DNA from 3 places in the Peribacillus sp. NPDC097895 genome. Region 1 is predicted to be linked to each of the others. Evidence: riboswitches for the same ligand, from Rfam matches in the RefSeq annotation. Region 1 holds a riboswitch; each other region holds the start of a gene.
What was found. A riboswitch is a leader RNA that binds a small molecule or an ion and turns the genes downstream of it on or off. The one in region 1 is predicted to bind preQ1.

Region 2: it holds a riboswitch for preQ1, as region 1 does, so the genes downstream of both, queF (preQ(1) synthase) here and queC (7-cyano-7-deazaguanine synthase QueC) in region 1, are expected to answer to the same signal.
Region 3: it holds a riboswitch for preQ1, as region 1 does, so the genes downstream of both, ACQKMH_RS22790 (QueT transporter family protein) here and queC (7-cyano-7-deazaguanine synthase QueC) in region 1, are expected to answer to the same signal.

What each region holds. Positions count from the first base shown of each region.
Region 1 is NZ_JBNNSH010000001.1:425,126-432,209, reverse strand. Features, by position in the region: gene ACQKMH_RS01990 (hypothetical protein) at 1-13, opposite strand, end outside; gene ACQKMH_RS01985 (TetR/AcrR family transcriptional regulator) at 255-824, shown strand; gene ACQKMH_RS01980 (DUF4260 domain-containing protein) at 877-1,224, shown strand; gene queE (7-carboxy-7-deazaguanine synthase QueE) at 1,277-2,005, opposite strand; gene queD (6-carboxytetrahydropterin synthase QueD) at 1,998-2,468, opposite strand; gene queC (7-cyano-7-deazaguanine synthase QueC) at 2,468-3,133, opposite strand; PreQ1 riboswitch class I at 3,189-3,231, opposite strand; gene ACQKMH_RS01960 (methyl-accepting chemotaxis protein) at 3,417-5,096, shown strand; gene ACQKMH_RS01955 (hypothetical protein) at 5,753-5,965, shown strand; gene pgsB (poly-gamma-glutamate synthase PgsB) at 6,742-7,084, shown strand, end outside.
Region 2 is NZ_JBNNSH010000006.1:108,171-115,254, forward strand. Features, by position in the region: gene ACQKMH_RS23050 (YfmQ family protein) at 66-515, shown strand; gene ACQKMH_RS23055 (BA3454 family stress response protein) at 966-1,100, opposite strand; gene ACQKMH_RS23060 (EamA family transporter) at 1,343-2,179, opposite strand; PreQ1 riboswitch class I at 2,331-2,376, shown strand; gene queF (preQ(1) synthase) at 2,484-2,981, shown strand; gene ACQKMH_RS23070 (aspartate kinase) at 3,184-4,530, shown strand; gene ACQKMH_RS23075 (nitroreductase family protein) at 4,943-5,503, opposite strand; gene ACQKMH_RS23080 (ABC transporter ATP-binding protein) at 5,958-7,084, shown strand, end outside.
Region 3 is NZ_JBNNSH010000006.1:51,878-58,961, forward strand. Features, by position in the region: gene ACQKMH_RS22775 (cadherin-like beta sandwich domain-containing protein) at 34-1,488, shown strand; gene ACQKMH_RS22780 (PAS domain S-box protein) at 1,552-3,177, opposite strand; gene ACQKMH_RS22785 (TVP38/TMEM64 family protein) at 3,292-3,948, opposite strand; gene ACQKMH_RS22790 (QueT transporter family protein) at 4,070-4,555, opposite strand; PreQ1 riboswitch class I at 4,562-4,606, opposite strand; gene ACQKMH_RS22795 (YbaK/EbsC family protein) at 4,775-5,296, shown strand; gene ACQKMH_RS22800 (hypothetical protein) at 5,486-6,295, shown strand; gene ACQKMH_RS22805 (DUF3892 domain-containing protein) at 6,385-6,681, opposite strand.

The DNA of each region.
Region 1 (7,084 bases):
ATTTCTTCTTCATTTATTTCATCTCCCAACGCCCATTGAATACCCTCACAATACCACAAAAGGATATTAATGGTTTTAAAATAAATCAAGATTCAGGTTAACTCTGTTTGACGATTACGTGAATTTTCGTTTCATTAAATGGAAAGTTCAACTTTATAAACAGCCATGTATAATTTTATCTAAGAATTGACAATTGGAAATCAGTGAGTTATCATTCTTATTAACCAGTGGTCAATAAATAGGGAGGTGACAAGATGTCTCCAAGAAAATCGGCGGGTAAAGAATTGTCCAGGGAAATGGTCTTGAATGAAGCCAGAGACCTTTTTGCAACGGTAGGATATTCGAATGTCTCAATGAGGCAATTGGCTAAATCATTGGATTGCAGCCATGGAGCCATTTATTATCATTTTAAAAATAAGGCAGAAATATTTTATAGTTTGGTGAAAACGGATTTTTCCGTTCTAAATCATTTAATCGATGATATCATCATGTCGGAAAATGACCCTTCTGAAAAAATGGAAAAGATTTTATTGTGTTTCTTAGAGTTCGGTTTAACCCAACAGAATCATTATTCCATCATGTTTTTATCGAAGGAAAAAGAAATTCAGCAGTTACTTCAATTCGATTCTAATAAAACATACGAGAAGCTAATCCAGTCCCTGACGGACCTAACGGACAACAAACTGAATCCTGCATCGATATGGTCCATTTTTCTTTCTCTTCACGGATTCATAACTTTTTATATTAATTCTGAACTATCATATCAAGATGTAAAAGGTTTAGCATATTTTCATGTTAAAAATATCACGAAGAACATCATATAATTTTTTTGAACATTATTAACCAATGGTCAATTAAAATTCGGGAGGCTTTTAAATGGTAAAGAATTTCCTTCATATTGAAGGACTCATGGTCCTTTTAGCTACGATTTTCATCTATTCGTCATATGAATTCAGCTGGTCGATTTTCCTTTTATTGATTTTGTCTCCTGATGTTTCCATGCTGGCCTATCTGATTAACGAGCGGATTGGAGCAAAAGTTTATAACTTATTTCATACTTATACCCTCTCCATATTCACGATTTTACTAGCCGTTTTTCTAAAGTCGGATGCATTGATGATGATTGGTTTAATTTGGACCGCTCATATTGGAATGGATCGCTTATTAGGGTATGGTCTTAAATACACATCATCCTTCAAAGCTACGCACATTCAAAGGCTGTAATAAGTAAAAGGCAGCGTGATTACGCATCACACTGCCTCCTGCTCTCTTTTCTTTACACGCCTCGCTTGTTCCCCCATATATAGGTATGCAGCTGTGGCAGCACTTTCACATCATTCAATTCATCATCAGCTATCACTTTATCAATTAACTCTTCATATTTCTTCAAAAGTCCGCTAATTAGCTGCTGATCATCCGCCGTCCTGCTGTCATCATTCCCGACCTGCAGATAAAAAGGAATATCCGGGTACCGGCCATGTACTTTTTTTGCATACTGATAATCTTCATCATCAAAGACGACTACCTTCAACGAGACATTATTATCGGGATTACGAACAGCCAGGTTCGATATGATTTGATCAAGCACCGTAAAGTCCGTGTTCATTCTAGAGCTCGGCGGCTTAGGTGAAATAGTCAGTTCATCAATATCGAGAAACCAATCCTGCCATCGGCTCCCCTGTGTTTCGACACCAATTTTCATTTTATTTTCATGTAAGATCGCTATCAAGCCGTTTAGGTTTTTCAGCAGAGCCGGGTTTCCGCCTGATATCGTCACGAAGGAAAAACCGGAACCCCCAATTCGCTTCAGCTCATCCCATATTTCTCTAGCAGTCATTTGGACGGTATCTTCCTTACCGGTCCCATCCCAAGTAAATGCGGAATCACACCAGGCACACGAATAATCGCATCCGGCCGTCCGAACGAACATGGTTTTTTGACCAATGACCATTCCCTCACCTTGGATGGTCGGGCCAAAGATTTCCATAACGGGGAGTTTACTCACTTTCCATCCACTCCCGTCTGGCTTCAGCATAGCTTGTTGGCGTTTCGTATAGTCGAACAAATTCAACTCTAGCACCCTCATATTCTTTTAATGAAAGGGCTCCGGCCATTTTTTCATAAATCCAGACAACCATATTTTCAGCTGTTGTATTCATGAGCGGCAGGGTTTCATTCAAATAACGATGATCCAGATGGATTTCAATTTCATTTTTCCATATATCCTTGATATCCCCAAAATCTATCATCAAACCGCGTGAATCCGTATACCCGCTCAATCCGAAAATGACCTTATATGTGTGGCCATGCAGGTTCTTGCATTTTCCTTCATAGTCATGCAAATGGTGCGCCGCGTCAAAGGTGAATTCCTTACTCACGAGAACCCTCTTATTTGTATACTTCAATTGGCTGCGCTGAATATCTTCATCTATTTTTTGGAGTTTATCCACTATAGTAAAACCGTACATCATGAAAGCACCTTCCGTCTGCTTACATAGTCATCCAGTCCTTTTTTCCGCAGCTTACATGCCGGACAATCTCCACATCCGTCGGAGATGATCCCGTTATAGCAAGTCAAGGTCTTTTCGCGGACAAAGTCGAATGCGCCAAGCTGATCCGCAAGCTCCCATGTTTCCTCTTTATTAAGCCACATTAGCGGCGTATCAATCACGAATGACTGGTCCATCGACAAGTTCAAGGTCACATTCAACGATTTAATGAATACATCACGGCAGTCTGGATATCCCGAGAAATCCGTCTCACATACACCTGTGACGATATGTTTAGCGCCAATCTGACTGGCCAACACCCCGGCAAACGAAAGGAACAGCAAATTCCTCCCTGGTACGAACGTTGAAGGCAATTCCCCGTCTTCCCCGTCCTCCACTGCTATATCACTTCTCGTCAATGCATTCGGTGCCAATTGGTTCAGCAGCGACATGTCAAGGATATGATGATTCACGCCCAATTCCTTGGCAATGTTTTGAGCGCATTCGATTTCCAAGCTATGCCGCTGATTATAATCGAACGTCACCGCTTCCACTTCCTCAAATCTCTCCAATGCCCAGAACAGGCACGTCGTACTGTCCTGACCTCCGCTAAACACAACCACTGCCTTTTCTTTCTTCTTCATTTCTATAAAACTCCTTTTTACGGAAAAAAACAGCACCCTAAGAATAGAGCACTGTTTCTCCTTAGTTTTTTTGAGAGGGTAGCTAGAACCTCTTCCGCCTTAACGCGGAATATTATATTTTTCCAAGTCAATAGTAACTTGAAAACGAGAAAAAATCAAGATGATTATATTTAGTGAATAATAGATCTGATGGAAAATTTGGTTATCTTTTCATTGCTTAAATATCCCATTATCTATCCGATAAAAAAGTATGAACAAAATATCGATAAAGGGGTCCATTCATTTGAAAAGCATTAAAGGAAAAGTATTAGTGGCATTTTCACTCATCATATCTTTATGTATCATCTTAGGAGCATTCAATATTTATAGCAGCAACAAGTCACTGGTATATTCCCAGGATATCATCCAAAAGGAACTTCCGCTTCTTATCCAAGATGAAAAGCTACTATATAATCTAGCACAAAGAACCGCATTCGCCCGAGCTTATATTCTATATGGTGACGAGAGTTATAAAGAAAGGTTCTTGCAATATACCGAAGAAAGCCAGGTCATCCAGGAGGATCTCCTAGCCTTAAGCGATTCTGATAAAGCAAAGGATTTGATCGAGAAAAGCGTGGATTGGAGGACGATGATTGTAGACCGGGTGTTTACACAATATGAAAATGGGAATGAAGAACGCGCTAAAGAAATACTCAAAAATGAAGTCGCGCCAATCAGCAATGAAGTAATGGAGGGTTTCAAGGAGCTTGCTTCGGAACGCGAGGAATTGATTGTCGCTTCAGGTGAAACCGTCATCGCAAGCGGGAAATCGGTTAAGACGACAAGTATCATCATATCCATTGCGGCAGTCCTTATCGGTCTTCTGCTTGCGCTTGTTACAGCCAACCTCATTACCACCCCCCTCCTTAAAATCAGGGACAGGATGAAAATGGTGGCTGACGGAGAGCTGAATCATGAGCCCCTTGTGCAAAAGTCAAATGACGAAATTGGGGAATTAACAGTATCCACCAACCAAATGCAGAAAAACCTGCGTGATACGATTGAAAAAATGCTGGCTGTATCCGAATCCGTTTCGAACCAAAGTGAAAATTTGACACAATCAGCGAATGAAGTCCAACAGGGCAGCAGACAGATAGCGACCACCATGTACGAACTTTCGGAGGGTTCGGAGTCGCAAGCAAACCGGGCATCTGAAATGGTGTGCATGATGGATGAATTCAGCGGCAAGATCGAACAGGCCCACCTTGAAGGAGTCGAGGTATCACAAAGCTCAACCGAGATCCTTTCCATGACAAAGGAAGGAACCACTTTAATGCGAAGTTCAGTCCAAAAAATGAAAATGATTGATGAGGTCGTCAAAAATGCCGTCGAGCAAGTGAAAGGGCTCGATTCCCATTCACAGGAAATCTCTCAGCTTGTTCATGTCATCAAGGATATATCCAATCAAACCAATTTATTGGCCTTGAATGCGGCCATAGAAGCGGCACGGGCTGGCGAACATGGAAAGGGCTTTGCCGTCGTCGCGGATGAGGTTCGAAAACTCGCTGAAGGGGTCACACACTCGGTTGGGGATATCACCGAAATCGTAACCGCAATACAAGCTGGTTCAAAAAACGTCGTCCATTCCCTGGAGGATGGTTATTTACAGGTGGATGAGGGCACGAAACAGATAACCCTTACCGGCCAAACCTTCGAAACGATCAATCACTCTGTCGGGAATATGGGTACGAAGATACAACATATTACTAATGAATTAAACTACATCTCTACAAATAGTAAAAAGATCAATCAGGCCATCGAAGACATTGCAGCCGTTTCTGAGGAGTCAGCAGCAGGAATCGAACAAGTCTCTGCCTCCGCTCAACAATCGAGCTCTTCAATGGATGAAATCACGAATCACGCCAGTGAACTTGCATCGTCTGCCGGGCAACTAACTGAACAGGTTAGGAAATTCCAATTATAATACTAGCATTTCCCGCCACTTGAATGCGGGAAATGCTTTTTTCTTTCCTGCTTGAAGATTGTTTCATTTTCCGGAATTCGGGGAATAAATGAAATTATACACAGTATCATTAACTGATAGAATCATTTATCAAAAAAGCTATTGGAAGTGAATATTTTGCTATGTTTCCTCAATACTAAGTGTGTTATAGTATGAATATTTAAACTATTGACAAATGGCTTGGTTTTGTCCCGTTGATTTCCGCTCCAGGCACTCGCTTTCCGCGGGCGGTCCGGGAGCCCTCCTCGGCGCCGTTGCGCCTGCGGGGTCTCCCTTGGACGCGCATTCCCGCAGGAGTCTCGTACCTTCCGTTCCAATCAACTTTGTTTTGAAGATTAGATGGCACCTCTTTTTCTACAAACTGAGGGGGTTTTGTTTCCTTACCTTGGTGAGTTCAAGTAATTGAACTCATGATCCCAACGTTTCATATCCTTTCACTGAATAGGGACTTCTGCTCAGGAAGGAACAATCGCATGTTTTCTTACAGAACAAATAATGCACAACTTTATTACCGCCAAAGCATATTTTTCTCTCCAAAATTGTAAAAAAAGGTTAATTTTATGTGATTTCATGTTACGATTAAACCAAGACCTTTTACCCCACAAGGAGGAATTCATATGAAACGTTTTTTCAAATTCATAACAGAGTTTAACGAAAGGAAAGCCCTAGAACGGGAAACCAACGAATTCTTTCGCAAGGAATACGAAAATTATATGAAGATGAATTCTGAAAACAAAGGAAAAAGGAGATTAGCTCCTAAACTTTATGTGATTGATGGTGGTAAAAAAGGTTCCACCCCAGAGGTTTCTGACAGAAAGAAATCCAGTTAATCTTAATTCTTCTTCCATAATCAGCTACTGGTAGTTAGCTCCTTTCCCTTAAATGTAAATTCCCTCATGAAAGATTGAGATTCATTACCCATTCCATAAATAAGCAGAAAGCTCAGATATACGTCTGAGCTTTTTATTTTTCATTCACCCATTAACATTATAATAGAAGAAACTAGGTATTTTTTAAAAAAATTGGATTAACTTTAGTTTATTTCATGTTTCAGGTAAAGAAGTGAATATAGGTCCCAAGGTGCTTTTTTGGCAAAAAGCAGAAAAATCTCAAAAAAAAGAGATGTGTTCATTTACTCATCTTTATTCATATTCAAAAGAATCCAACTAATTGAGTCGATAGATGCAATCCCTGACATTGGATGACAAATGCATAAACAATATTACATAAGGATTAACTTCTGGGTATAAACAATTATTTAACTGTAATAAACCTCACTTCCAAAAACAATTCATTATATAAATATAGCCATTAAGCATTGGGTTCAAATACTTACGAAATTGTTTTGGCGCTATTAATCATGGATTTTTGTTACAACTCCCATAAATTAGTGTAAATAAACCAGGTTTTACTGAGTTTTCATCCGTATCTTTGTACTCATAGAACTTTTAATCCCTTTAGATACTATTACACTCTTATATACATTTTTTTGAAAAAGATGATGAAAACTATATCGCGATAGAATAATTGGCTCTTGCCTATTAAGTTTAAAATCATGTAGTGTGTATTCAGTAAATCAAATACTTCAAAAAAGAGAGGTAAAAAAATGGCACCAATATTTATATGTGCGATCTTTTTGCTTGGCTATGGAATAGTCGAACAAAAACGCCATCAAAAGCGTCTCGACTCCATTCCAGTACGTGTAAATGTGAATGGGATTCGAGGGAAATCGACTGTAACGCGTTTAATTACAGGTGTAATTCAGGAAGCTAAGTACAAAACAGTAGGTAAAACAACCGGAACATCGGCAAGAATGATCTATTGGTTTACGGACAAAGAAAAACCGATTGTACGCCGCCCAGAGGGACCGAACATTGGTGAACAACGGCGTGTGGTCAAAGAAGTTGCCGATCTTGGAACAGAGGCACTTGTTTGTGAATGTATGGCCG
Region 2 (7,084 bases), on a different contig from region 1:
CACCCGCCCCTTTGTTATAATTAGTTATATACAATAAATTTAGAACATAGCGGAGATGATGAAATATGACATTGCCTGTTTTGATTTTAACAATTATCTTAAGTTTGGTTAAAATATTGGTTTCCTGTCTCCCGACCGATACAGTGAATTGGATCCTGAGCAAATTTAAACTGCATTCTGAACTTAGCGAAGCCAACTCTATCGTAACCTTTAACGGAAAACGCTTGGAAAATGAAAAAAAACTCCAAGTCATAAATTATTTTAATGAAGCTAAATTTTTAAAGAAAAATCACATATTCCCGGGTAACGAGCAATTGTTTTTACATCCAGAGAACAGTGGGACTCCATTAGTCATTGATACTAAAAGCGGCAAAAAGGATGTTAGGTTATTTGTGTACATTTACAACGATCACGTTGATGTAGTCAAGCAGTACAAGAAGAAATTAATTTCTTATAGCCTGCTTTCCGATAGCCTTCAAGAACGTTCCATGCCATTAATAAGAAATTTAGTATAGAAATAATTAATGAAGCCGGTCCTTAAAATGATCGTTCAGACTGTAGATATACTCGATGAAAATCGAGCTTGTCTACAGTTTTTTTTGAGGGTATGTAATCATTAGATTACCACTCCAGGCACTCGCTTTTCGTGGGCGGTCCGCTCTCGGCTCCTTTACGATTGTGGGGTCTCCATTGGACGCGCTTTTCCCGCAGGAGTCTCGCACACCCGTTCCAATCAACTTTGTTTTAACCGTTAGATAGGACTCCTTTTGTCAACAAACCTGACGGTCCTTAAAAAGACCGTCTTTTTTATAAGTCTTTATTGTGTAATTCTAAATTACTTGTTATTCAGATTGAAGGAAAAAACAATTGCTTTTAAGTGGGAGGGAATTTCTATAAAGGGGATCCTTTAATAGTGCATCAAAAAGGTAATAAAAAAGCAGGTATCTATTACGATGCCTGCTTTTTTATGCTTTCCATTGTTTTTCTACTTGATGAAGGGCTAGTTGTAAAATTTCTTCTTGATTTGTACCCGGTTTAGTAAGGACGTTAGTTTGATAAGATTTTCCTTGGAAATCAACTGTTACTGTAACTTTTACCATTTTGCATCTTTCCTTTCTAAATTAAATGAGGTGGTTGTACCTACTTCTTTTATACCCGTGGCAGAGGATTTTTCAAACATTCCAAAAGCAACAAAATTGGAAGAGATAATATTCAAAATTATCTGATATTTAAAGGGAAGTGTCAACACTTTTTTTGAACCAATCTTATTTTCCGGCTAAATTAAAAAAGACCTGGCTTGTGTGCACATGACAGCCAGGTTGTTTTTATAAATGAACTATATTCATATTTTAGTTAAGATAATGCCGATTAATGCTGCAAGTACTCCGGCAATTTGATAGGTTTTTAGTTTTTCTTTGAATAAATAACATCCAGCGAATACGACAACTAAACAGTTCAGGCTGACGACAGGGAAAATGATGCTTGCGATCCCGGTGTTCAACGCAAAGAAATAACATCCATAGCCTATCATGCTTAAAAAGCCTACTAAGGAACCGATTTTGACTTCCTTTAGCTTGATTTTTTCATTTTTAAGAGCTAGAGCCGAAAGAAGATAAAGCATTCCGCCTCCATACATTGATACAAGGATATCAAGGGAGTTTAAATGAAGACGTGTTGATGTCGTCATAAGAATGCCAAGCACACCAAAAGATAAGATGGAGAATAATGTGTGCATAATCCAAGGGACATATTGATGGTTACCTTTAGCATTAGGTGTATACTGAATGACTAAGGTAGCGAGAAACATGCAGACGATTCCACTCCACTGCAGGGTAGAAATATGTTCGTGAAAAATTAAAGCTGCACAGAGAATGGGGAATATGGCGTTTGCTGCGATTAATGGTGATGTCAAGCTTGCCGGCCCTTTTTCAAAGGCGCTTGCCATCTGGATGTTACCATTAGCGTTCAGTACACCAATAGCTGCACCAAGCAAGATAGATAGCCAGTCCAGCTTCAAACCATCCATAAATATTCCATAAAAAATGGACAAAATAAAAGCTGAAAAATAAAAGAAAAATTGGATATGTATCTTGGAATAGCCTTTTCCGCTGCTCCATTTGAAAATGCTATTATTGATACCGAAACATAAACTGGTGATGAGTGCTGCAAAAATCCACATTTGTATAATCTCTTCCTTCTTATAGGTTGAACTGCTTTTTCCATTTTAAACTGAATATATAAATGAATCAAACCCAATTTAAGAGAGTTGCATTGACAGATTGTCTATTTTTTTTTATATTTACTATGACAAATTAAAATATTTCCCGATAACGGGAGAGGTTCATAGCATCACCCTCTTAAAAAAACTATGGCTTTGATATTTTTCGCGAATCAACCATATCTTTGAGGAGATATGGTTTTTGTTATATAGAGGCCCATTTTATGAATCTCCCCTGACAAACGTGGAAGAGGAGGACTTTTTTATGTCTGGAAGAAAAGAAGAAGAATTAAATGATATTACATTGCTTGGGAATCAAGGGACAAAATATACATTCGACTATGCACCGGAAATTCTGGAGTCGTTTGATAACAAGCACCCTAACCGTGATTACTTCGTCAAATTCAATTGCCCGGAGTTTACTAGCTTATGTCCGATAACGGGGCAGCCAGACTTTGCAACCATTTACATCAGCTATATTCCAAGTGTGAAGATGGTGGAAAGCAAGTCTTTGAAGCTTTATTTATTCAGCTTCCGGAACCATGGCGATTTCCATGAAGATTGCATGAACATCATCATGAACGATTTAATCGAATTGATGGACCCGAAATATATTGAAGTTTGGGGTAAATTCACTCCTAGGGGCGGAATTTCCATCGACCCTTACACCAATTATGGGAAACCAGGTACGAAGTATGAGGAAATGGCAGATTACCGCTTGATGAATCATGACTTATACCCGGAAACTGTGGATAATCGTTAAAGAATAGGAGAGACAATGGGCATATGCCCGTTGTCTTTTTTTGTTTTTAGCCATTCTCGATTAGCGGTCCTGCTGCTTTGTCCTTTATGAAAATACAAATGTCCTCCTATAACGGAATTTACACTTGATTGTTTCGCTAAAAAGCGCAATAATAGGGAGAGATGATTTTGACAGAATATTTACGAAAATAGGGGATGTCGAGATGAAAGTTGCAAAGTTTGGCGGAAGTTCACTTGCATCAGGTGAACAGTTGAGGAAGGTATTCGAAATTGTTGTTTCAGATCCAGAGAGGAAGATCGTGGTCGTTTCGGCTCCAGGGAAACGCAATTCCGATGATATAAAGGTGACGGATTTATTGATTGAGGCTGCAGAACAGCAACTGCGCGGGAATAACGGTGAGCCTTTAATTGAAGATGTGGTCTCCCGCTATGCGAGCATTGCTGAAGAGCTGGATATATCCGAGAGTGTCATCATTGGGATTCATGAAAATTTAATGGCACTGTTGCATGCAGACCAAACTAACCCGAAGCGCTATTTGGATGCATTGAAGGCCAGTGGCGAGGATAATAATGCGAAGCTGGTCGCAGGTTATTTCCAAAGCCGCGGGATAGAGGCACAGTATATTAATCCAAAGAAGGCTGGCTTGATCGTAACGGATGAAGGTGGATTTACCAAGGTGCTGCCAGAGTCTTATGATCGATTATATGCTCTTCGTGATGAGCCTGGAATCGTAGTATTCCCAGGATTCTTTGGGTATACGTTAGATGGTGATGTTTTAACCTTCTCTAGGAGCGGTTCCGATATTACGGGTTCGATTCTTGCGAATGGTGTCAAAGCTGATTTGTATGAGAACTTTACGGACGTAGATGCCGTTTATGCGGTGAATCCGAGTGTGGTTTCCAATCCGAAAGGGATCCGGGAATTAACTTATCGCGAAATGCGGGAGCTTTCTTATGCCGGTTTCTCGGTATTCCATGATGAGGCGCTAATACCTGCATTCCGTGCGGGAATACCTGTCCATATCCAAAATACGAACAACCCGATGGCACAAGGGACCCGTATTGTGAGCACAAGGGATAATACGAACGGGCCGGTTATCGGGATTGCAAGTGATAAGGGATTTTGCAGTATTTACATTAGCAAATATTTGATGAACCGGGAAGTTGGTTTTGGACGGAAACTGCTGCATATCCTTGAAGACTATGGAGTTTCATATGAGCATATTCCGTCAGGCATTGATGATGTGACACTTATACTAAGGCAGGACCAGATGAAGGGTGATGCCGAGAAGAAAATCATTTCACGCATCAAGCAAGAACTACATGCTGATGAAGTGATGGTGGAGCATGATCTTGCCTTAATCATGATTGTAGGTGAAGGAATGCGCCATAATGTCGGTACAACGGCAAGAGCCTCAAAAGCGCTGGCCGATGCAAAGGTCAATATTGAGATGATCAACCAGGGTTCTTCAGAGGTAAGCATGATGTTCGGCGTGAAAGGATTCAATGAGGAGACGGCAATTCAAGCTTTATATCACGAGTTCTTTTGAGAATAATAGATCAGTGACCTCCTTTTAGAAGGGGGTTTTTTGTGATCAATCTTTTAGTCACTATACATACGGCTGGACTTTTCAATAGAATCATGTTTAGAAAGCCAACCTTATCACCTCAAGTTTAATACTTCTATTTTAATACAAAAAAGACTGTAGGACTAAGTTCTATCTATATGTTAAAACAAAGTTGATTGGAGCGTAAGGTGCGAGATTCCTGCGGGAAAAGCGCGTCAAGGGGAGACACCGCAGGCGTAAGCCGAGGGCGGACCGCCCGCGGAAAGCGAGTGCCTGGAGAGGTAATCAATGTTCAAATTGTAAAAGCCATAAAAAAACTGTAGGCAATCTCGATTTTCATCGAGTTTGCCTACAGTCTGAGCTCCAATTGAAGATTGGAAGCTTTCCTTTTATATTAGTCCATTATGGTCAGTATTTGATCGATCGCTTTCCTTGGACGTGGGGTGGGAATCATATCAGGGTAACCAACGTGAAGACTGCCGACGATTTTCTCGCAATGTTTCACGCCTAGAGCATCCCGAAACTCCATACTGTGTATCATGCCGTATGTTTCCCATATCATCCCGATTCCTTGTTCCCAGGCAAGCAGGCTAAAATTCTGGATCAGAGCACTTGTAGCTGCATAATCTTCTTCTCGTATCATGGGATTCGGATTCTCTTCCATGATCACTGCGATAAACATCGGGACACCAATAAGTTTGTTATATCCACGCTGTCCAGCTTCTTTTTTCTTTTCCGGATCCTTCTCTTTGCCTGCCATGAAAGCACGGGTTGCTTCCGCCAGCTTTAAGCGACTGTCACCTTGAACCACGACGAAGCGCCATGGTTGGGTCATTTTATGGTTTGGTGCCCACGTCGACGTTTCCAATAAAGTTTGGATGGTATCAAGAGGAACAGGAATGTCCTTAAATCGCTTGATGCTGCGCCGTTCTTTAATGATATCTTCAAGTTTCATGATCATCCTGCTCCTTTAATTTTATATGTAAGTTTATTAGTTTTTTAAAAAAATAATCCCCGGCTGCCTAATATGCTTCCAACGTGAATAAAATGACTTGAATAAAGAGGGGGCAATATTCCAGTGACTTGCATTCGCTAACAAGCATATAAGTTTTACTACTAGGCACAGAGAAGCCGGGGCGACATTGTAACTATGTACAATATCAAAAGGGTACGATAAGAGATTATCGCAATTGCTTATCAAATTTCAGAGATCGATAATGAAATTGAAAATCATTATCAATTAGAATTTTCGCTTATTTCCTGTTATTTGTCAAGAGTATTTATGAAAAAAAACAAGTTATTTGCCTAACCTTTAAATCAGCTTAAATCTTTTAAAAAATCTGTATAAAAATGTATAATGAGAAGATGAAAGATGCTATCTACATATGAAGAATCGAAGGGTGTCATAGATGATAAAACTGTCCTCATTTCTTAAACCGTACTGGCTGTTGATCATTCTAGCTTTATTATTAATGGTCGTCGAGCTCGGTGTTGAACTGTTACAACCTCTATTTATAGCAAAAATAATTGATGATGGCATTTTACAAAAAGATTTATCGGTGGTGATAAAATGGGGAAGTATCATGGTTGGACTTTCCATTTTTTCATTTCTTGGAGGAATCGTTAATTCCTTTACAGCATCACATGTAAGTCAAAGTTTTGGGCATGATGTCAGGAAAAGCCTTTTTGGTAAAATACAGGCGTTTTCTTTTGCGAATTTGAATAACATCCCGACTTCCTCGTTGATTACAAGGATGACGAATGATGTGACCCAACTTCAAAATACGGTTTTTATGGGCCTGCGTATCATGGCGAGAGCACCATTAATCGTAATCGGCGGGGCAATCATGGCTATTGCGGTCAATTTGAAACTATCTCTTGTGTTGGTCATTTCGATTCCTGTTCTTGTTTTCTTTCTAGGATGGGTAATGAAACGAGCGGCGAAGTTATTTAAGCTCGTCCAGAAAAAGCTCGATAACGTCAATAGCGTCATGCGGGAAAACCTGATAGGCATGCGCTTGATCAAAGCTTTTCTTCGTAAGGACCATGAGATCGGACGGTTTGATGACGCGAATGACGAGTTGAAAAGAAAGACTGTCACTTCCCTTCGTTTAATTGAAACGACCATGCCCGTGCTGATGCTGGTCATGAATGTCGCGATCCTTATCATCCTCTGGCTGGGAAGCGAGTTTATTTCAACGGGAGATATTCAGGTCGGGGAAGTTGTGGCGATTGTAAACTATGCAACAAGGATTGCAGCGTCACTTTCCGTTTTTTCATGGCTGATTACGGTCATTTCCCGTGCAAAGGCATCGGCGGAACGAGTGACGGAAATATTTGAAACCCCGATAGATATCGATGAAGGTAAGATGGAAAGCAAGAGTGAGGCCGTCAAGGGGGGAGGAATCAAGTTTCTTGATGTATCTTTCCGCTATCCTGGAACAGATGCACCAGTATTGAAAAACTTGAACTTCTCTATCGACCCGGGGCAATCACTTGCCATCATGGGAGCAACAGGATCCGGAAAAACATCCCT
Region 3 (7,084 bases), on a different contig from region 1:
ACGTGTTTTCAGGAAATATAGGGGGGATAGGCTTTGCTAAAGAAGGGGCTAAAAGAAAAAAGCGTGAAGGTGGTCTTGGTTTGTTCTCTTGCGGGGATGGGAACATCAGTTTATATGCCTGCCGCATACGCTGAGGAAGGGACAGCTGTCATTCAGGAAGATGCCCGAACGGTGAATAGTCTTTCGAAGCTAGAAATAAAAGATACTGCATTGGATCAAAAATTTGCAGAAGATGTACTCGACTATAGTGCAACAGTGGCGAATGAAGTTGAAAAGATCACCTTGCTTGCTGAGAGTAACAATGAGAATGCCACCTTATCCGTGAATGGTGTCAAACTGACAAATGGGAAGGCCAATGACTTAGCTCTTCAAACTGGCATCAATACATTCAAGATCACCGTCAGCGATGGAATAAATGAAACGATGACCTATACCGTCAAGGTTGAAAAACTTGAAAGTGATGACAACCTTTTAACTTCGATTGGATTATCAAGCGGCTCGTTATCGTTCGATTCTAAAGTGCCAGCTTATAATGTTTCTGTGGAGAATGAAATCAAGACCGTTACTGTGGTTCCTACATTGAGTGATAGTGGTGCAAATGTAAGGGTGAACGGAACGGTTGCAACGAGTGGAGGTGTAAAGGTACCCCTTCAAATTGGTAAGACAATTGTGAAGATTATCGTTACTGCAGAAAATGGGGATGAAAAAACATATTCGCTAACGATTACACGGGCTGCAGCTAAGAAAACGGAATCGAAGGATAAGGATGCCTCCTCAAAAGAGGATACAGTTCAAAAGGAACCTATTACTGGGGCGAATAAAACTCAGCCTTCCGCGTCTAAAGGGGATAAACCATCTTCCACTCCTGTTGATCCATCCAATAATGTAAAAACAAGCAATGGCCAAGTATCGAAGGTACAACAGAATGAAAACATTTCAACACAAAAAACGAAATCAACTCCTGTAAAGGAGGCAGTATCTGCTGATTCTTTAGGTGAAGAAGTCAAAACCCCACCATTTTTGAACAATCTAACAGTATCAACTGGAGTATGGAACAAACCTTTTGATTCGAATGCGCATACCTATCATGTCAAAGTCGATAATGATATTACCTCAGTCGAAATGAATGCTGCATCAAGTGCTAGTGGAGCCACGGTTGAATATGAAGGTGAGAGCAGTGGGGATGTAAAGATCAAGGATAAAGCGAAGACGGCCATTTCAGTTACGGTTTCAAAAGATGGAAACCGGCGTACTTACGTTATTGTTTTCGAAAAGGATATGGATGTGGAAATGGATGAAGAAGAAACCGTGGACGATATCAAAACAAATGAAACAGAAGTTGAGGCGACGCAAATGAGTACAGCTGGTAAAACGGAGACTGTCCCATCGAATGACAAAGTCGTGCAGGGGATGTTGAATGGAAAGGAACCTGCAGCGGCGGGGTCATTCTGGGGGAAGGTCAAGGCGTTCTTCACTTCCCTTTTTTAAATGTACCAAAAGATTATTTTCGATCATGCAAAAAAGGACAAGTACTAACACTTGTCCTACGCTTTATATGGGCAAAATGATTTGGACTTCGGTTCCTTGGTTTAGCTCGCTGTTAAAACGGACCTTTCCCCGGTGTGCCTCAATGATTCGGCAACTGACTGTCAATCCTAAACCGGTTCCTCTTTCTTTAGAAGAATAAAAAGGTTCTCCGAGATGTCTTAACCGATTTTTTTCTATTCCGCTGCCATTATCTTTGATGGTAATGGAAAGGTTTTTGTCCATATGCTCAAAATCAATCCAAATGTGATCGGCAGATGCTTCCATGGAATTTTTGAGCATGTTTATGAATACTTGCTTTAGTTGGTTGGCCTCACATGAAAGCAGGGGTATTTCGTTTTTTACGGATATTGATATTTGGGTTGGATAAGAGTCCGCCTCCGGTTTCAACAAGGTTTTGACTTCATTCATCAGCCCGATGATTTGATGTTTGCTGAATGGGAGTTCCTGAGGTTTTGCCAGAACGAGTAACTCGCTTACAATAAGATTGATCCGGTCCAGTTCACTTAACATGATCGTGTAGTATTGTTCATAGGGATGGTCGCTCTTTTTAAGCAGTTGGACGAATCCTTTTAACGAAGTTAACGGGTTACGGACTTCGTGGGCTACACTGGCGGCAAGTTCGCCGACTAACGATAATTTTTCCGTTCTTCTTAATCGTGCTTCCGTTTCTCGTATTTGAGTGACCTCTTTAGCATAAGTAATGATTCCGACTAATTCCTCACCAATCATCATCGGGACAAACGTACAGGAAAGCAAGATGGACTTCCCGTATTTCGTAAGGAATTCAATATCTTTCCCTTTCTTGATCCCTTTATGGTTTTCCACGACATATTGGCAAGATGTACGGATCAGTTCCTCATCCTCCTCTGAAAAGTTCAACTTTATGAATGAGGCGCCATGGATTTCTTCTTGTTGAAACCCTGTTACCGTTTCAAACCTAGGGTTTACGGTAGTGATCATTCCGTTTAAATCAAGCATGAGCATCGGATATGGGTTGTGTTCAAACAATGATTTATAGCGTTGTTCACTATCGAATAATTGATTCTCCGCGACAACTCTTTGAGATATATCCCTGCCAATAACGACTAAGCCTTTTCGGGAACCATCCTCAAAGAACAATGGGACCTTGATCGTATCGAAGGTTTTGTGATTGCCGTCGGGAAGAGGGATGATTTCCTCACACCTTGTGATTTCCCCTTTAATCCATGTTTCTTCATCGGAAACTTCACAGTAGATCAATGACTCTTTATAAAATTCGGAGTATTCTGCGAGCTCGCTGTCTTTTTTGCCCTTATAGTCTACATGCTCCAATTGAAATAATTGCAGTCCGAAGGCATTGGATTCAAGCCAACGGCCTTCACCATCCTTGAAGTTAACGAAATCCACCATTGAATTGATGAGTGTACGCCGACGTTGTTCCGCTTCTTTTAATTGTTTGAATTCTTCCCTTTTAGCTAAATAAAGGTATAGGACCAAGCCTATTGATAAAAGAAAGACAATGCCTTCAGCTCTTTGAAGTTGAATGAAAACCACTTTGTTGTGGATATTTGTAGTTAAAAAATAGTCGAACACGACTAATGTAAAAATCCCGGAAAGGATATATATTACTAAGATGGAGCGTTTGGACATGGAGATTCTCCCTGATTTTAAGACATTTCTAAGGTAAAATTACATACACATTTTAACAAACTATCGGAGAAAAATATATGCAGAATCATAAATAAAAAACAGGGACCAATGCGGTCACCTGTTTTTCCTGAAGATGGTTAGGGCTTTTTTCTTTTTTAAACGTTTATAGATAAGGATAAATAGTAAGAAGAGGAGTGCGAGTGCAGCTACCGTATACAGGTTCATTTCAACAGATAGGAGTCCATATGAGATTAGCGATAGAAAGAAAAAGTATATAAGGTTGCCAAGTGCTGTCGCAAATAAAAAATCCTTGAAAGTGACGGTACTGACTCCAGCAGCCAAGTTAATTAAACTCGTTGGGATAAGCGGGAAAATCCTCCCTGTAAAAACGTACATAAAGCCATGCTCCACAACGGTTTCTTGCCATTTTTCGCCCATCTTCTTTAAGAGTGGTTCCTGAAACCAGTTTCTTGCTGCATAAAAAATCAATCCAGACGCAACAACACTTGTAAACCAACTCCATAGATAGCCATATATGAATTCAAATATCGTGACATTGATAGTAAGGAGCAAAATTAAGGGGATGATTGTAAATGAATTCTGGATAAACATCAACACGAATGTCACGAAAAAAGTGAGCAAAAGGTTTTCCTTCAATATGTTAATGACTGAATCAAGATCACTTTTCCAAACGAAAGTAAACAATTCCGCATTAGAATAAATGAATATTGCGATTACCAGAAGACCGATTAAGGTCAGGACTCTTTTCAAAGGGTCACCACCATTCTTACTAATAGTTTATCATTTTCAGGCTCATTGGTGAAAAAAAGAGCTGTCGCATGATGCAGACAGCTCTTTTACATTATAGTGGGTTTACGAAGCGAAGATTCCTTTAAAGCCACTTTTCAAACTGAATTCTTTTGTTCATTCCATAAATAATTGGCGCACCAATCAAGAGGACAACGAACTCACCGACTGCCGTGGTCATCCAGCTAAACCAGAATGGTAAGCCAAAGGCAAGGTTCAGTTCAATTGCAATCAAAAACATGGTGAATGTGAAAAAGATAATCGTTGCGATCATCCGCCCTTTAATGCTTTTTATGAACCGCGATACAAAAATGACCAGCAATAAGGCGAGCACGGATTGCCCCACCCCAAAAATCAAATCATACGGTACCATCGGTGAAAAGAGCAGATTCGATATGAAGACTCCTCCGACGATACCGTAGATATACTTTTTATTGAATACAATCAGATGATTCAACATTTCCGGAACTCGAAATTGGAACATCTCAAAAGCGATTGGTTTAAACACCAATGAGACCGCCACATACAAGGCAGCCAATAACCCGTTTATCACGAGTGTACGAACATTCATTTTATTCTCTCCCTAGTTTTTTATCGTGGGATGGTTACGAACCACGTTTAGGCTTTTTCCCGAAAATTAATAGTATCCCATATATGCTTGTTGCGTCAATTTGTAAAGAATGGTTTTTAAATGATAACTCATCAAGAAATGAAAGTCTAAAATGATTTTGATTTATTGCAATGATGGATGATATTATTTTTATATGTACTTCAAAGGAGTGAATATAATATGTCGATCGAGAGTGTCAAAAGCCATTTTAAACAATGGGACCGGGAAGGCGATGTAATGGAGTTCGAAACATCAAGTGCTACCGTGAGTGAGGCAGCAGAAACCATTGGCGTCATTCCTGCGCGGATTGCTAAGACTCTTTCCTTTAAGGGGGAAGGTGAAAATGCGATTTTGGTTGTAGCAGCTGGGGACGCAAAAGTGGATAATAAGAAGTTTCGCCAGATGTTCGGATTCAAGGCACGAATGCTGTCACCTGAGGAGGTGCTTGAACAGACCGGACATGCAATCGGGGGAGTTTGCCCATTTGGACTGGCAAACGACCTAGATGTTTTTCTTGATGTATCAATGAAGCGTTTTGAGTCATTGTTTCCGGCATGCGGCAGTCCGAACTCAGCAATAGAACTTACAACCGCGGAATTGTTTGAATATTCTAACGCCAAGGATTGGGTGGATGTTTGCAAGGCTTGGGAAGAAGAAGGGAATGAAGAAACGTCGGTAGGCAATGCAGTAGATCGCTTTTAAGAGATTCGCAATAAATAAAGTCCACTTGTGTGGACTTTATTTATTGATGACCGTTTCATCGCTATAAGCTTTACTTGTTGGATTTAAATTGCTCCAATTCTTTTGAAATAGCGACACCAGATGCAAATTAGCGGTCTATAATTGGTGGTAGGCAATTCGCGGAGAAAGTTTATAAATGGAGGATGAAAGATGTTAAAGGGAAGCGATAAAAAAAACAATAGCAGCTATCTTAGTCTTAAAACTCTTTATGAAGAAAATATCACGGTTAAGAGCATAGCCCAGGAACTTGAGTCTTGCCATAAAAATGATAGAGCACCTGACATACAAAAAGCGTTGGAAAAAAAGAATTTCGATATAATGGCAGTGCAAGATCAAGGGGAAATCATCGGATATATCGAAAGGCAAGAACTTGGTGAAGGGATCATCTCGGAATATTTGAAAAGTTTTTCACCTAGGGAAATGGTTTCGGATTCAACCCCTTTGATACAACTTCTCCGTATTTTTAAGAATAAAACAAGGGTGTTTGTGTTAGAGAATAATTCTATAAAAAGGTTAATTACGCATGCTGACCTTCAAAAGCCCCCAATCAGGATGCTGATATTCGGATATATTACCCTATTGGAAATGAGGATGAGCGATATCATCATGCATAGGTTCGGTGATGGCAGCTGGTATCCAATGATCAGCGAGGACCGTTTAGAAAAGGCAAACGAATTATATAGGAGAAGAATCGATAAAAATGAGGATATCAATATAATAGAATGCCTGCAAATCAGTGATAAATTCGATATCATTCATAAAGATAAGGAATTGAGGGGGTTCTTCCAAATTCCTTCGAAAAGCAAGGGAAAGAGGGAGGCAAATGCCATCCGGAAATTAAGGGATAAGATTTCCCATGCTAATGAACTGGGACTGGACATGTCCTGGATGGAAATCATTGAGGTGGTCGAGTCCTGTGGCCAACTTCTTGAAATCTCTGAATCCTATCAGTATGAATAATAAGGATCCGGCTATCATGCTGGGTCCTTTCTCCACGTTTTAGATCCAAAAGAAAAAAACTGCCCATTTCAGGCAGCTCCTCCAAAAAGTCAAAATTCCGGTAGTTGATCCAAGTTATTTTCTTTTATCCCATCAGGCTCACTTCGCAATATATCACGTCCATATTTATGGAAAACGTCGACATTGGCAAGGTTGCCTGCTTTTGCCTCGGAAAGGGCAGTGGGGTAGTCTAGTTCGCGACCAGAGTTCGTCTTGATTGCGATAATATTGTCCTCTTCATTTTTCCTTACTGCTATGATTTCTTCTTTTCCTGATGTATCAATTTGGTTTGCTTGCGGTGTACCCTGCTGTTTATAGGTTTCATAGGCTTTTTCAAATTGGTCCATGTTTTGGACACCTCCTATTTATAGGGTGAGCCATTTGTTCTGCAATATACAAACCAGATCACGTCCAACTTGAGCCGTTACTTTGTCAGAATGTGCCGATTTATCGGCACGCTTCATGAGCGAAGCCTGTCTTCTTGGGCTTTTTGCTCTGGCATGGCTCTTGCATCTTGAATAAGTGGAAGTGTGAAACTATATCCACTTAATTAAGGGAGGAATATGGATCATGAATGTAAAACAGGGAACAAACACCGTGAATGCAAAAAGCCTGATCCGAATCAGAACAAAGGGAAAAAGGTGAAAGCTCCGCATTAAATTGAAGAAAAAGAATTTAGATAATGCATAAAAATGGAAATGTAGGGGTAGGAAGTCTAATTCAGAATGGGTTCGAATGGGAATGATTACC